DNA from 4 places in the Streptomyces auratus genome. Region 1 is predicted to be linked to each of the others. Evidence: riboswitches for the same ligand, from Rfam matches in the RefSeq annotation. Region 1 holds a riboswitch; each other region holds the start of a gene.
What was found. Region 1 has a riboswitch for cobalamin ahead of BKA18_RS08155 (cobalamin biosynthesis protein). Riboswitches for the same ligand answer to the same signal wherever they lie in the genome.

Region 1 (3,484 bases):
CGGGGGCGAGCAGGGCGCGTTCGAGTTCCTGGGCGTTGTCCTTCACCGCGGGGAGCGGGCGCAGATGGCGGTAGTCGTCGACACAGATCAGCAGCGCCCGGTTGACCTTGCCCCGCGCGTCGTATTCGGACATCCGGCTCAGTCCCCGGCGGTGCTGCCGCTTCCGTCGTCCGGGCGGCCGGGATCGGGGGGTTCGGGCGCCGGGACGCCCGGGCCCTCGTCGGCCAGTGCGCGCAGGCCGCCGGCGCCGCCCCCGACCGCGACGGCGGGCCGTTCGCCGGTGTCCCGCTCCTCCCGGCGGCGGCGCAGCCACTCCTTGAGGGCGATGCTGAGGCTCTTGGTGATCTCGGCGGCCACGGCCCCGACGATGACCAGGACCAGATCGTCGACGCCGACGGCCATGTCGCGCGGGGCGTCGCCGTCGTCGTCGTACGCGTCCGCCGGCCGTGGCCGCAGCGCCCAGTCGTACTGCCGCCGGGCCAGCCACGGCTCGCGCTCCAGCCAGGACTTGAGGTCCTCGATGTCCTGATCGGGATTGTTGGTGCCCGTGATCCTGATGCGGATCTCGTGACGGTCAGCGCGCTGCGGCATCCCCCGGCCCCCTTCCGGCGGCCCCATCGCCGCCGCGCTCCCGATAGTGACGTGGAATCAGGGGCGCGGGCAACCGTCTGTGATCCGGCCACCACGCTGTGGCGTGCACCACAGCCCATGCCACGGGCCGGCGTCGCAGGTCAAGGGTGAGTTGACGGGCATTCGCGGGGCGTGGTGGACTGCCCGAGCCATTCGGCGACAGCTGAGGAAGTCCGGTGCGAATCCGGCGCGGTCCCGCCACTGTCACCGGGGAGGGTTCCTCCAGCGAAGGCCACGGTCCATCTCGCGGACGCCGGACGGCGTACGCGCAGGGCTGGAAGGCCGGAGGACTCGCCGATCCGGGGAGCCAGGAGACTCATGTCGCCGTCACGTCGAGCCAGGGCGCGGACCCTGAGTGAGGACATACCGCCATGCCCGGCTGCCCGTCGAGAGCTCCACTGCCCGCTGCCGCAGGGCCCCTTCGAGGCGTAGGGCGAGGCGTCGCGGGACGGGCGGGGCTTTGCGGACATGCCCTAGGGGGTGTCCGCAAAGTCCCGTCGTCCGCCCGGAGGGCGGGGCTCGCGGCGTCTGGTGCGTGCGCTCGCAAGGCGGAGGGTCGTCCTCGTAGTGGGTCTACGTGGATGATCCCGACAACGCAGCGAGCGTGCGTGCCAGGCGTCGCGAGCCAGGCGGGACTTTGTGGACACGCCCTAGCGGCGGTCTGACCCGATGCGCGGCGAACACGCGGGATATGCGTGCGGCGCGGCTCTCGGCTTCCTCGGCGACCTGATCGCGGCGGATCCCCGGCGCGGCCATCCGGTGGCCGCCTTCGGCCGGGCCGCGGCCGCCGTCGAGCGCCGGCTGTGGCGCGACCATCGCGGATACGGGGCGGCCCATGCCGTGCTGTGTGCGGGCGGTGCCGCGGCCGGTGCCGCGCTGCTGGTGCGCGCCGTACGGGGCTCCGCGCCGTCGCCGTCCCCGCTGCGCGGCTCCGCCGGGGTCGCGCTGACCGCGGCGACGGTGTGGGCCGTACTGGGCGGCACCTCGCTCGGCCGGGAGGCCCGGGCCGTCGGCGGGGCGCTGGCGGCGGGTGATCTGGAGGTCGCGCGCGAGCGGCTGCCCCATCTGTGCGGACGCGATCCGCAGGCGCTGGACGGGCCGCAGATGGCGCGTGCGGTGGTGGAGTCGGTCGCCGAGAACACCTCGGACGCGGTGGTGGGCGCCCTGGTGTGGGGCGCGTTGGGCGGAGTGCCCGGGTTGGTGGCGTTCCGGGCGGTGAACACCCTCGACGCGATGGTGGGGCACAAGTCCCCGCGCTACCGCCGTTTCGGCTGGGCCGCGGCCCGGCTCGACGATCTCGCCGGCTGGCCCGGCTCCCGGCTGACCGCCGCCCTCACGGTCCTCGCGGGCCCCGGCCGGCGCGCTGCGCTACGGGCCTGGCGGGCGGACGGCGGCGCCCACCCGAGCCCCAACGCGGGCCCCGTGGAGGCATCGTTCGCGGGCGCGCTGGGCGTACGGCTGGGCGGCACGCTGGCGTACGGCGGGCGGGTGGAGCACCGTCCGGTGCTCAACGGCGGGGCGCGGCCGGTCGCGGTGTCCGACATCGAGCGGGCGGTGCGGCTCTCGCGCCGGGTGAGTGTGTGGGCGCTGGTGGCGACGGTGGGGGCTCGGGTGGGGTTCGGTGCTGTGAGGGCGGCGTTCGGTGCTGGGCGGGCGACGGGGGCTCGGGGGGCGGCGGCTCGGGCGGGTGCGGGGCGTGGGGTTGGGGCGGGGCTTGGATGCAGGGCGGGGCGGGTATGAGGCGGTCCGTTTTTTCTCTGCGGCCCACGTTCTCGCCGCGGCCTACTTTTTCCCCGCCGCCCACCCCCCTTCGGGGGGTGGGCGGGTGTAGTGACCCGAAGTGCCCTCGGGAGCTCGGCGGGTGTAGTGACCCGAAGTGCCCTAGCGGGCTGGCCAGCCGTAGAGACCCGAAGTGCCATCGAAGGCTGAGCAGCCGTAGAGACCCGAAGTGCTGCACGTACGACTCAAGACAGCCGGAGCCCCGGCGTAGGAGGAGGACCCCGTGAACGGGCGGTCGAAGGCAGCCGGCGGGGCGGTCGGTGGTGGTCTGTTGGTGGCCGGTACGACGTCCGACGCCGGCAAGAGCGTGGTGACGGCGGGGATCTGCCGCTGGCTGGCCCGCCAGGGCGTCCGGGTGGCGCCGTTCAAGGCGCAGAACATGTCGCTGAATTCGTTCGTCACGCGCGAGGGCGCGGAGATAGGGCGGGCCCAAGCGATGCAGGCCGCCGCGGCGCGGGTGGAGCCGACCGCGCTGATGAATCCGGTGCTGCTCAAGCCGGGCAGCGACCGCAGCAGCCAGGTGGTGCTGCTGGGGAAGCCGGTGGGCGAGCTCAGTGCCCGTGGCTACCATGCGGGGCGGCAGGAGCAGTTGCTCGGCACCGTCACCGACTGCCTCGCCGAGCTGCGGCGGACGCACGACGCGGTGATCTGTGAGGGCGCCGGCAGCCCCGCCGAGATCAATCTGCGGCGCACCGACATCGTGAACATGGGCCTCGCCCGGGCCGCCCGGATCCCGGTCGTCGTGGTCGGCGACATCGACCGCGGCGGGGTGTTCGCGTCCTTCTTCGGCACCACCGCGCTGCTGTCGAAGGAGGACCAGGCGCTGGTCGCGGGGTATCTCGTCAACAAGTTCCGGGGCGATGTGACGCTGCTGGAGCCGGGCCTTGCGATGCTGCGCGGCCTCACGGGGCGGCAGACGCTGGGCGTGCTGCCCTTCGCGCACGGGCTGGGCATCGACGAAGAGGACGGACTGAGGGTGTCGCTGCGCGGCGCGGTGCGCGAGAGCATGGTGGCCCCGCCGCACGGCGCGGAGATGCTGCGGGTGGCGGTCTGCGCCGTGCCGCTGATGTCGAAC
Region 2 (3,484 bases), 670 kb from region 1:
CCGCGGCATCGGCCAGCCCCGAGGGCCGGGCCAGCAGACCGGGCGCCGCGGCCACCGCCACCCCGTACGCCGCCGTGGCCACTCCGACCGCACGCAGCAAAGAGACCTTCATCCACCGTCCGCCTTTTCTCACCCACCGGTCACACGAGCCCCGTCAGGCTCGTTCTCCTCTTCAACCCCTTTCCGCGGCAGCCCCCTTCCCAAACGACATCACGAGTGTCACCATGACACCATGAGTGTCATTGAAGGGGAGTCGCTGAGGGGGAATCAGTGAGGGGGAATCAGTGAGGCGAGTCGGCATCATCGAGGGGGAGTCCACGTCCATGAGCACCATCGAGCGCGGCGGCGACGGCGAGGGAGCACCGGCACCGGCACCCGAGGAAGACCTGCTGTACGGCGTCATCCGGCGCCTGTGGCCACTGCACCGCACGGTCGTGCGCGCGGTGGAACGCGAACTGTCCGGCACGGGCCTGACCGCCGGCGAACACGCACTGCTGGACGCGCTGCACGCCGAAGGCCCGCGGACCGTCCCGCAGTTGGCGCGCGCGATGGACCTCGACCGACAGCCGGTGCAGCGCTGGGTGAACCACGCCGTCGAACTGGGCCTGGCGGTGACGGCGCCCAACCCCGCCCACCGCCGCTCGTCGCTGATCCAGCTCACGACCGAGGGCGCGGAGGCGATACGCGGAATCCAGAAGGCCGAGACGGCGCAGCTGCGGCAGCGGCTGGCCGATCTGCCCGCCGAGGACCTCCGCACCGCACTGAACGTGCTCGACCGACTCGGTGAGGAATTCCGGCACCTCGGGAACGGCTCACACGTTCCACCGGAGGAAACCGACAGTCACGGCAATACCGACGCCCATCGCATCCAGCCCAGCTCCCCGCATCCGACGCACAAAGGACGGCCCAGAGAATGACCCGCAGAATCACCGCCTGGTCCGAGATCGACAACGGCATCGTGCCGGTCGAGGAGGGCGAACTCTTCTACGAGACGGCGGGCTCGGGCCCCGCGGTGGTACTGCTGCACGGCGCGATGCTCGACCAGCACATGTGGGACGAGCAGTTCGCCTGGCTGGTGAACTCCGGCCTGCGCGCGATCCGTTACGACCTCCGCGGCCACGGTCTGTCCTCCACAGTGGCCGGTGACTACGCCCACCACGAGGACCTGTGCGCCCTTCTCGACGCCCTCGACGTCCCCCGCGCCGTCCTCGTCGGCCTCTCCCACGGCGCCCGGGTCGCGCTGGACACCGCCCTCGCCCACCCGGACCGGGTGACGGCTCTGGCGCTCGCCTCCCCCGGGATCAGCGGCCGCGCCTTCACCGACCCCTTCCTCCTGGAGCACATCAAGGAGCAGGTGGCGGCGATCGGCGCACCGGACGGCGTGGAGCGCTATATCGAGCACTTCCTGCGGATGTGGGTGGACGGACCGCACCGCGAACCGTCCGCGGTGCACCCGGGATTCCGTGAGCGGATGCGCGCCTCGGCCGAGGCCAATGTGGAGGTGCATGGCGAGGGGACGGCATCCGGTATGCCCCTGGAGGTCGGTGCCGCCGGGCGGCTGGGGGAGATCCGGGTGCCGACGGTCGTCTTCGACGGCGATCTCGACGGCCGCGACATCTCCGCCAACGCCCATGCGATAGCGCTGTCCGTCCCCGGCGCCCGCAGGATCCGGATACCGGGCGCGGCCCATATGGTCAATCTGGAGCACACCGCGCTCTTCGACCAGGAACTCCACGCCTTTCTCTGCTCCCTTGACCTGTGACGGACGGGCATCTCCCGCCGACGGCGCTCCCGCCCGTCCCCGGATCCGCCCCACGGACCGCACCCCTCCCCCGTGGCGGTTAGAGTGGCCGGGCCGTGGTGTTCGGGAAGACCGGTGACGGACCTTGAGGTCCCAGACCGGAGCGGCCCTCGCCACTGTGATCGGGGAGTTTCCACCCCTTCCGCAGATGCATGACGCCTCTGCGGCGCCACTGACCGCAGCCCGCGGCCGGGAAGGCGGGGGCGGACGCGTGCACCCGTAAGCCAGGAGACCGGCCACGGCATCTCACGAACTGATCCACGAGGTGCTGGAGCGTGACCGCCGGATGGCCCTGTCCACCGATACCCCGACCACCCCTGCCTCCGGCGCCTTCCGCTGGCGCCGGCAGGACACCGTCCGTACCGCGGGCTTGATGGCCGTCATAGCCGGACTGCATGTCGTCGCCTTCGGCGTGCTCTTCCTGCTGGTGGTCCCGCACCACTACACCGTCGGCAGCCAGGTCTTCGGCGTCGGGCTGGGCATCACCGCGTACACCCTCGGCATGCGGCACGCCTTCGACGCCGACCACATCGCCGCCATCGACAACACCACCCGCAAGCTGATGGCCGACGGCAAGCGGCCGGTCTCGGTCGGCTTCTGGTTCGCCCTCGGCCACTCCAGCGTGGTCGTCGTGATGGCGGCCCTCGTGGCGGGCGGCGCGCAGCTCGCCGGCATCCTGCTCAACGACGAATCCCGCATGCACCAGATCCTGGGCATGGTCGGGACCACCGTCTCGGGGTCGTTCCTCTACCTCATCGCCGCCCTCAACCTCATCGCGCTGTCCGGGATGTGGCGGGTCTTCCGCGAGATGCGCAGCGGCCGCTACGACGAGGCCGAGCTGGAGCGGCAACTGGACTCACGCGGCTTCATGAACCGCTTCCTGGGGCGGTTCACCCGCTCCGTCTCCCGCCCCGGCCAGATGTTCCCGCTCGGCTTCCTCTTCGGGATCGGCTTCGACACCGCGACCGAAGTGACCCTGATGGTGATGGCGGGCAGCGGCGCCGCGGCCGGTCTGCCCTGGTACGCCGTGCTGTGTCTGCCGCTGCTCTTCGCCGCCGGAATGAGCCTGTTCGACACCCTCGACGGCACCTTCATGAACTTCGCCTACCAGTGGGCGTTCTCCAACCCGGTGCGCAAGGTCTACTACAACCTCGCGATCACCGGCCTCTCGATCGCCGTCGCCTTCTTCATCGGCACGATCGAGCTGGTGACGGTGCTGCACGACAAGCTCGCCCTCACCGACCCGCTGACCGGCTGGATATCCGGCCTCGACCTCGACAACGTCGGCTTCCTCATCGTCGGCCTGTTCGTGGTCGTGTGGGCCGCGGCGCTGGCGTACTGGCGGCTGTCCGGCGTCGAGAAGCGCTGGACGGAGCGGGCCGGGCGAGCGCAGCCGACGGAGCCGGAGGGTACGACAGGTCCGGCAAGCACGACAGGTCCGGAGGAAGAGGTGCAGCCGGCGGGGCGGAGTGGACAGGAGGAGCGGGCGGCGTCGGACGCCTGAGGACCGGTCCGCCCCCGCCCCCTCAGGTAGCCGACCCCGCCGCCGCCCCCGTCATCAGGTCCGGCCCCCAGCGCTCCAGTGCCGCCGCCAGATCGAGCGGCAGCAGGCGATCCGGCTGGTCCGGGCCGGGCCAGTCCTCGCGCGGGACCCGCCACATCACCTCGAACTCGTTGCCGTCC
Region 3 (3,484 bases), on a different contig from region 1:
GGCGAGTCGAAGGGCAGCCGCAGCCGGAAGAAGACGTCCTGCAGGCCCATCAGGCCCAGACCGACCGGCCGCCAGCGGGAGTTGGAGGCCCCGGCCTGCTCGGTCGGGTAGAAGTTGATGTCCACGACGCGGTCGAGGAAGGTGACGGCGGTGCGGACCGTGGCGTCCAGCCGCTCCCAGTCCATCGCCTCCTCCCAGCCGCCGGCGTCGTTGCCGAGGTGGGCGGCGAGGTTCACCGACCCCAGGTTGCAGACCGCGGTCTCCCCGTCGTTCGTCACCTCCAGGATCTCGGTGCACAGGTTGGAGGAGTGCACGACCTGGCCGGGCTCGGCGGTCTGGTTGGCGGTGCGGTTGGCGGCGTCCTTGAACGTCATCCAGCCGTTGCCGGTCTGCGCCAGGGTGCGCATCATCCGGGAGTACAGCACCCGCGCCGGGATCTGCTTGACGGCTCGGCCCTCGGCCTCGGCCCGGCGGTACGCGGCGTCGAACTGCTCGCCCCACAGGTCCACCAGCTCCGGTGCGTCCGAAGGGGAGAACAGCGACCAGTCGGCGTCCGCCTCGACCCGGCGCATGAACTCGTCCGGGATCCAGTGCGCGATGTTCAGGTTGTGGGTACGGCGGGCCTCCTCACCGGTGTTGTCACGCAGCTCCAGGAACTCCTCGAGGTCCGCGTGCCAGGTCTCCAGGTAGACACAGGCGGCGCCCTTGCGCCGGCCGCCCTGGTTCACGGCCGCGACCGAGGCGTCCAGCGTGCGCAGGAACGGCACGATGCCGTTGGAGTGCCCGTTGGTGCCGCGGATCAGCGAACCCCGGGCGCGGATGCGGGAGTACGAGAGGCCGATGCCGCCGGCGTGCTTGGACAGCCGCGCCACCTGGTGGTACCGGTCGTAGATCGAGTCCAGCTCGTCCAGCGGGGAGTCCAGCAGGTAGCAGGACGACATCTGCGGGTGGCGGGTGCCGGAGTTGAAGAGGGTGGGCGAGGAGGGGAGGTAGGACAGCGAGCTGGTGAGGCGGTAGAGCTCGGTGACGTCGTCCAGCGCGCGCTCGGTGCCCTCTTCGGAATCCGCGGTCTCCGCGAGGCCGCAGGCCACCCGCAGCAGGAAGTGCTGGGGGGTCTCGATGACCTGACGGGTGGTGGGGTGGCGCAGCAGGTAGCGCGAGTGCAGGGTGCGCAGCCCGAAGTAGCCGAAGCGGTCGTCGGCGCCGTCGGCCAGAGCCCGCTCGACCAGCGCGTCCAGGCGGGCCGCGTGGGTCCGTACGAACTCCGCGGTCTCGTCGGCGATCAGGCCCTCGCGGTGACCGGTCGCGACCGAGGCGGAGAACGAGACGGCGCCCTGGCCGGCGGCCTCCTCGGCGATGGCGAGGGTGAGCAGCCGCGCGGCGAGCTTGGAGTACTGCGGCTCGTCACCGATCAGACCGGCCGCGGCATCGGTGGCCAGCGACCGCAGTTCGGCCCCGCCTGCGCCCTCGTACCGGCCGCGCAGGGCGGCGGCGGCCACCTTGCCGGGGTCGGTCGCGGTCAGGTCCTCGGTCAGTTCGGTCAGGGTGCGCAGCAGGGCGACACCCGGGCCGTCCTCGCCCGGGCCGCCGTCGGCGGCACCGGCGGCACCGGCAGACGCGGCCACCGCAGGCGGCACGACCTCGGCGTCTGACGCGGGCTCCGTTGGCGCGATGGTCACGTGATGCTCTCCCTCACTCGGCGGGGGCCGCGAGGGCGGGCACGACGGGCGCACGCGGGCATGCGGCACCCCGACACGGTCAGGAGTGCGCGGGCTCACCACGCGGCGTCCACCGGCCCAGCCCTCGGGGCCCGGACGTATCGACGTCCACACCCATGGCGGTGCGGTCGTACTGTCGGCAGGTCTTCGGACTCCGGGCGCGCGTCGGGGCCGGTTTCCGGCCGGGGAAGCGCGCCTTGACACCGTTGCGGGACAGTTCCGGATTCGCACCGGATTCCCCTGCGGCGACAGCGAGGACGAGCATACATGTGGTGGTGGGCCGTCAGGCGCACCCCCATATCTAGTGTGTCGTGAGTGATCACACGGTGTCTGTCAGTGGTCTCGGCTATGGTCGGTGGCAGTTCTCTGCTCCGTCCCGTGGAAGAAGGAGAAGGCCTCATGACCGCGCTCGCCGACCGGCCGCACATCATGGAGACCGAGCATTTCGAAGAGGCCGCCCGGATACTCGCCCGCCTGGAAGAAGGCGCGCGGTTGGAACTCATCGACGGGAAGGTCAAGAGCAAGCCCATGCCGGACGGGGATCACGGTCGGATCATTCAGTGGTTGCTCCGCATCTGCATTCAGCACAGGCCGGAGCTCTTCCTCGATCCTGGCCAGGGCCTGAAGGCGGAGACGTACCGAAAGGGCCGCCTCCGTCCGGACGCCTCGCTCGTGCCGTGTGATGCCTTCGTGGGCCAGGGGGAATGGGCAGACCCCGACCCGGTGCTCATGGTCGTCGAAGTCACCTCGCATGACTCGGATACCGACCAGCGCGACCGAGTGGAGAAGCCCCGTGCGTACGCACAAACCGGTATCCCGCTCTACCTGTTGATCGACCGCCAGGCTTGCCAGATGGTCGTCTACAGCGAACCCGATGACGGTCGCTACGAGACGGTCCATACCGTGTCGTTCGGCAAGTCGCTCCACCTCCCCGACCCCGTCGGCATCACGCTCGAAACCGAGCAGCTGAAGGACTGGGTGAACTGACCCGCGCGCGGCAACGGGCCGCCGCTTCCCCGAAGGAACGCGGCGGCCCGATGCCGAAGGACGGCCGGTGGCTCAGTGGCCGGCCGGAGCCTTCTCGGTGGCCGGCGGCAGCTCGACCACGACGCCCGCGTCGCCCGCGTCCGCCGTGTAGTCCGCGGGGCTGGTCTCGTCGGTGCCCTCGGGAGCGTTGACGGCCTTCAGGACGACGGTCAGCACGACCGACACCACGACGTTCAGGACGAAGGCGGTCAGACCGATGTAGCCGATCTCACCGATGCCGGGGATCTCCTTGCTGGAGCCGCCGAAGTGCGCCTGGGTCGGGCTGGCCACGCCGTACGCCGCGAGCGTGCCGTAGAGCATGCCGACCGCCCAGCCGGCCAGCAGCGCCCAGCGGTGGAACCAGCGGGTGAACAGGCCGCCGACCAGCGACGGCATGGTCTGCAGGATCCAGATCCCGCCCAGCAGCTGGAAGTTGATGGCGACGGTCTTGTCCATGGTGAGGACGAAGACCAGCGCGCCGACCTTCACCAGCAGCGAGACGAGCTTGGCGACCTTGTGCTCCTGCGCGGGCGTGGCGTCCGGCTTGAGGAAGTCCTTGTAGACGTTGCGGGTGAAGAGGTTGGCCGCGGCGATCGACATGATGGCCGCGGGCACCAGCGCGCCGATGCCGATCGCGGCGAACGCGACGCCGGTGAACCAGCTCGGGAACATGTCCTCGAAGAGCTGCGGGATGGCCAGCTGGGGGTTGCCCTGGATGTCCGTGCCGGCCTTGATCGCCA
Region 4 (3,484 bases), 2.2 Mb from region 1:
TCGCGCAGACCGGGCAGCGCGGACCGGCCACCCCAGATCTGCCGGGCGCGCAGGATCGACAGCACGAGGTTCACCCGCGCCTCGCCGGTCGGCGCCCCGCCCAGGACGTGCAGTCCGTCGCGGATCTGGGCGTCCTTGACCTCGCACAGCCAGCCGTCGACGTGCAGCAGGAAGTCGTCGAAGCCGTCGTCGTCGGGGCGTTCGTCCAGGCCCAGGTCGTGGTCGAGCTTGGCGGCCTGGATCAGCGTCCAGATCTGGGCGCGGATCGCGGGCAGCTTGGCCGGGTCCATGGCGGAGATGGCCGCGTACTCGTCGAGCAGCTGCTCCAGGCGCGCGATGTCGCCGTAGGACTCGGCGCGGGCCATCGGCGGGACGAGGTGGTCGACGAGGGTGGCGTGCACCCGGCGCTTGGCCTGGGTGCCCTCACCGGGGTCGTTGACCAGGAAGGGGTAGACGAGGGGGAGGTCGCCGAGGGCGGCGTCCGGGCCGCAGGCGGCGGACAGCCCGGCGTTCTTGCCGGGCAGCCACTCCAGGTTGCCGTGCTTGCCCAGATGGACCATGGCGTCCGCGCCGAAACCGCCGTCGTCGGCGGAGGCCGCGATCCAGCGGTAGGCCGCCAAGTAGTGGTGCGAGGGCGGCAGATCGGGGTCGTGGTAGATCGCGATCGGGTTCTCGCCGAAGCCGCGCGGCGGCTGGATGAGGATCAGCAGATTGCCGCGGCGCAGGGCGGCCAGCACGATGTCGCCCTCGGGGTTGCGGCTGCGGTCGACGAACATCTCGCCGGGCGGCGGCCCCCAGTGCTGCTCGACGGAGTCGCGGAGTTCCTGCGGGAGCGTGGCGTACCAGCGCCGGTAGTCGGCAGCCGGAATCCGGACCGGGTTGCGGGCCAGCTGCTCCTCGGTGAGCCACTCCTGGTCGTGGCCGCCGGCCTCGATGAGGGCGTAGATCAGCTCGTCGCCGTCGCCGGACACCAGGCCGGGGACCTCTTCGGTGCCGAAGTCGTAGCCGTCGGCCTGCAGCCGGCGCAGCAGCGCGACGGCGCTGGCCGGGGTGTCCAGGCCGACCGCGTTGCCGATCCGGGAGTGCTTGGTCGGGTACGCGGACAGCACCAGCGCGAGGCGCTTCTCGGCGGCCGGGATGTGGCGCAGCCGGGCATGGCGGACGGCGATCCCGGCGACCCGGGCCGCGCGCTCGGGGTCGGCGACGTACACCGGCAGACCGTCCTCGTCGACCTCCTTGAAGGAGAACGGGACGGTGATCAGCCGGCCGTCGAACTCGGGGACCGCGATCTGCGAGGCGGCGTCCAGCGGCGAGAGCCCCTCGTCGTTCTCCTCCCAGGCGCTGCGCGGCCCGGTCAGGCACAGGGCTTGGAGGATCGGGACGTCGAGCGCGGCCAGCGCACCGGCGTCCCAGGTCTCGTCGTCGCCGCCGGCCGAGGCGTCCGCCGGCTTGCTGCCGCCCGCCGCGAGGACCGTGGTGACCAGGGCGTCGGCGGCCCCCAGCGCCTCGATCAGCTCCGGCTCGGGGGCGCGTAGCGAGGCGACGAAGAGCGGCAGCGCCCGGCCCCCGGCCGCCTCGATCTGCTCGCACAGGGTGCGGACGAAGCCGGTGTTGCCGCTCATGTGGTGGGCGCGGTAGTAGAGCACCGCGATCAGCGGGCCGCTGTCGTTGCGGGCGCCCCACTCCAGCGGCCCCCAGGAGGGGGCGGGCGCCGGCGGCTCGAAGCCGTGGCCGGTCAGCAGCACCGTGTCGGAGAGGAAGCGGGCGAGCTGGTCGAGGTTGGCGGGGCCGCCGTGCGCGAGGTAGGCGTGCGCCTCGGCCGCGATGCCGACCGGGACCGTGGACTGCTCCATGAGCTGAGCGTCGGGGGCCTGTTCACCGGTGAGCACGACGACGGGCCGGTGCTGGTCCTCGGCGAGCAGCAGGTCCAGGCCCTCCTGCCAGGCGCGGATGCCGCCCAGGAGGCGTACGACGACGAGGTCCACGCCCTCCAGCAGAGCCGGCAGCTCGGCGACGTCGAGGCGGGCGGGGTTGGCGAGACGGTACGGCACCGGGCCCGTGGCCGCGCGGGCGCTGAGCAGATCGGTGTCGGAGGTCGACAGCAGCAGAAGCATGCGAGCGCAGGCCTTCCTCGGGGTGTCCGCGCCCCGGGTGGTCGTATGGACGGCGGGAGTTCCTGACTCACCCGGCATCTGCCGGGTTCACAGTGGCGGGACCGCGCCGGATTTGCACCGGGCTTCCTCCCCGGGGTCGTACGACCCCACGCCGTCGCTGGCGTCCGGCGGATCAGCCGACCCACCGACCTGCATAGTAAGGGCTGGACCCGGGGGAGGTAAGCGGGCCTTTGCGACGGGCGGCCCGGGGTGGCCGCGAGGGGGTCCGGGGCACGGTTCCGGCGTGCACCGTCGTAGGTATGCTCGCCGCCATGCCGCCCTCCCCCTCGATACGCCCCCAAGGGGCCGAACCGCCCATACGGGACCGCGGTGACGCCTGCCCGGGAGCGCTGCGGCTGCACTCCGCCGCCGACGGACAGCTGGCCCGAGTGCGGCTGCCCGCCGGGGACTTGACGGTGCGTCAGGCACGGGCGCTGGCCGACGCCGCCGACCGGCTCGGCGACGGCCACCTCTCCCTCACCTCACGCGGCAACGCGGAGCTCCGCGGCCTGCCCGACGGCTGCGGCACCGAGCTGGCCGCCCTGCTGCGCGACGCCGGACTGCTGCCCTCCGCACACCACGAACGCATCCGCAACATCCTCGCCTCCCCGCTGGCCGGACTGGACCGCAACTCCCCTGCCGATGTCCGCCGGTGGGCCCGCGAGCTGGACGAACTCCTCTGCGCGAGCGAACGGGCGGCCGCACTGTCGGGCCGTTTCCTCTTCGTCCTGGACGACGGCCGGGGTGACGTAGCGACGCTCGGCGGGGATGTGAGCTTGGTCGCAGAAGCGGACCGAGCCGGGGAGTCCGCCGGGTCCGGGGGCACCGCGCTGCTGCGGGTCGGCGACGATCCGGCGGCGCTGCGGATCGCCGGCCCGGACGCACCGCGTGCCGCGCTCGCCGCCGCCGAGACCTTCCTGACCGCCGCCGAGGCGAGCGGCAGCGGCGCCTGGCGGGTCCGCGAACTCCCCGCCGAACAGCGGCTGACGGCCCGGCAAGTGGCGGCACACCTCCACGAAACCGGCATCACCCCCACATATGTGACGCAGGCACCAGCGCCCGCTTCCTCGCCCTCCCCCCACTCCGCGGCCCCCGGAATCATCGAAGGCCCCGACGGCACGGCAGCGCTCTGCGTCCTGGCGCCGCTGGGCCGGCTGACGCTCGCCCAGTGGCGTCTGCTGACCGCCGTCGCCGCCGACGACGGCTGCGGCGCGCTGCGGCTGACTCCCTGGCGCGGCATCGTCCTCCCCGGGCTTCCGGCCGGCACCGCCGCCGCCCGGCTGTCCGCGCTGGCGGCCGCCGGCCTGATCACCGACCCGGACTCCCCCTGG

Region 2: it holds a riboswitch for cobalamin, as region 1 does, so the genes downstream of both, nicT (Nickel transporter NicT) here and BKA18_RS08155 (cobalamin biosynthesis protein) in region 1, are expected to answer to the same signal.
Region 3: it holds a riboswitch for cobalamin, as region 1 does, so the genes downstream of both, BKA18_RS24275 (ribonucleoside-diphosphate reductase subunit alpha) here and BKA18_RS08155 (cobalamin biosynthesis protein) in region 1, are expected to answer to the same signal.
Region 4: it holds a riboswitch for cobalamin, as region 1 does, so the genes downstream of both, cobN (cobaltochelatase subunit CobN) here and BKA18_RS08155 (cobalamin biosynthesis protein) in region 1, are expected to answer to the same signal.

The regions. Positions count from the first base shown of each region.
Region 1 covers NZ_JBNGCB010000001.1:1,908,050-1,911,533, forward strand. The annotation lists gene BKA18_RS08145 (caspase family protein) at 1-133, opposite strand, end outside; gene BKA18_RS08150 (hypothetical protein) at 139-591, opposite strand; cobalamin riboswitch at 797-947, shown strand; gene BKA18_RS08155 (cobalamin biosynthesis protein) at 1,300-2,370, shown strand; gene BKA18_RS08160 (cobyric acid synthase) at 2,633-3,484, shown strand, end outside.
Region 2 covers NZ_JBNGCB010000001.1:2,582,796-2,586,279, forward strand. The annotation lists gene BKA18_RS11090 (hypothetical protein) at 1-112, opposite strand, end outside; gene BKA18_RS11095 (MarR family winged helix-turn-helix transcriptional regulator) at 324-917, shown strand; gene BKA18_RS11100 (alpha/beta fold hydrolase) at 914-1,762, shown strand; cobalamin riboswitch at 1,842-2,056, shown strand; gene nicT (Nickel transporter NicT) at 2,088-3,305, shown strand; gene BKA18_RS11110 (VOC family protein) at 3,328-3,484, opposite strand, start outside.
Region 3 covers NZ_JBNGCB010000003.1:1,041,329-1,044,812, forward strand. The annotation lists gene BKA18_RS24275 (ribonucleoside-diphosphate reductase subunit alpha) at 1-1,679, opposite strand, end outside; cobalamin riboswitch at 1,840-1,987, opposite strand; gene BKA18_RS24280 (Uma2 family endonuclease) at 2,118-2,705, shown strand; gene mctP (monocarboxylate uptake permease MctP) at 2,778-3,484, opposite strand, start outside.
Region 4 covers NZ_JBNGCB010000001.1:4,104,294-4,107,777, forward strand. The annotation lists gene cobN (cobaltochelatase subunit CobN) at 1-2,114, opposite strand, end outside; cobalamin riboswitch at 2,151-2,283, opposite strand; gene cobG (precorrin-3B synthase) at 2,426-3,484, shown strand, end outside.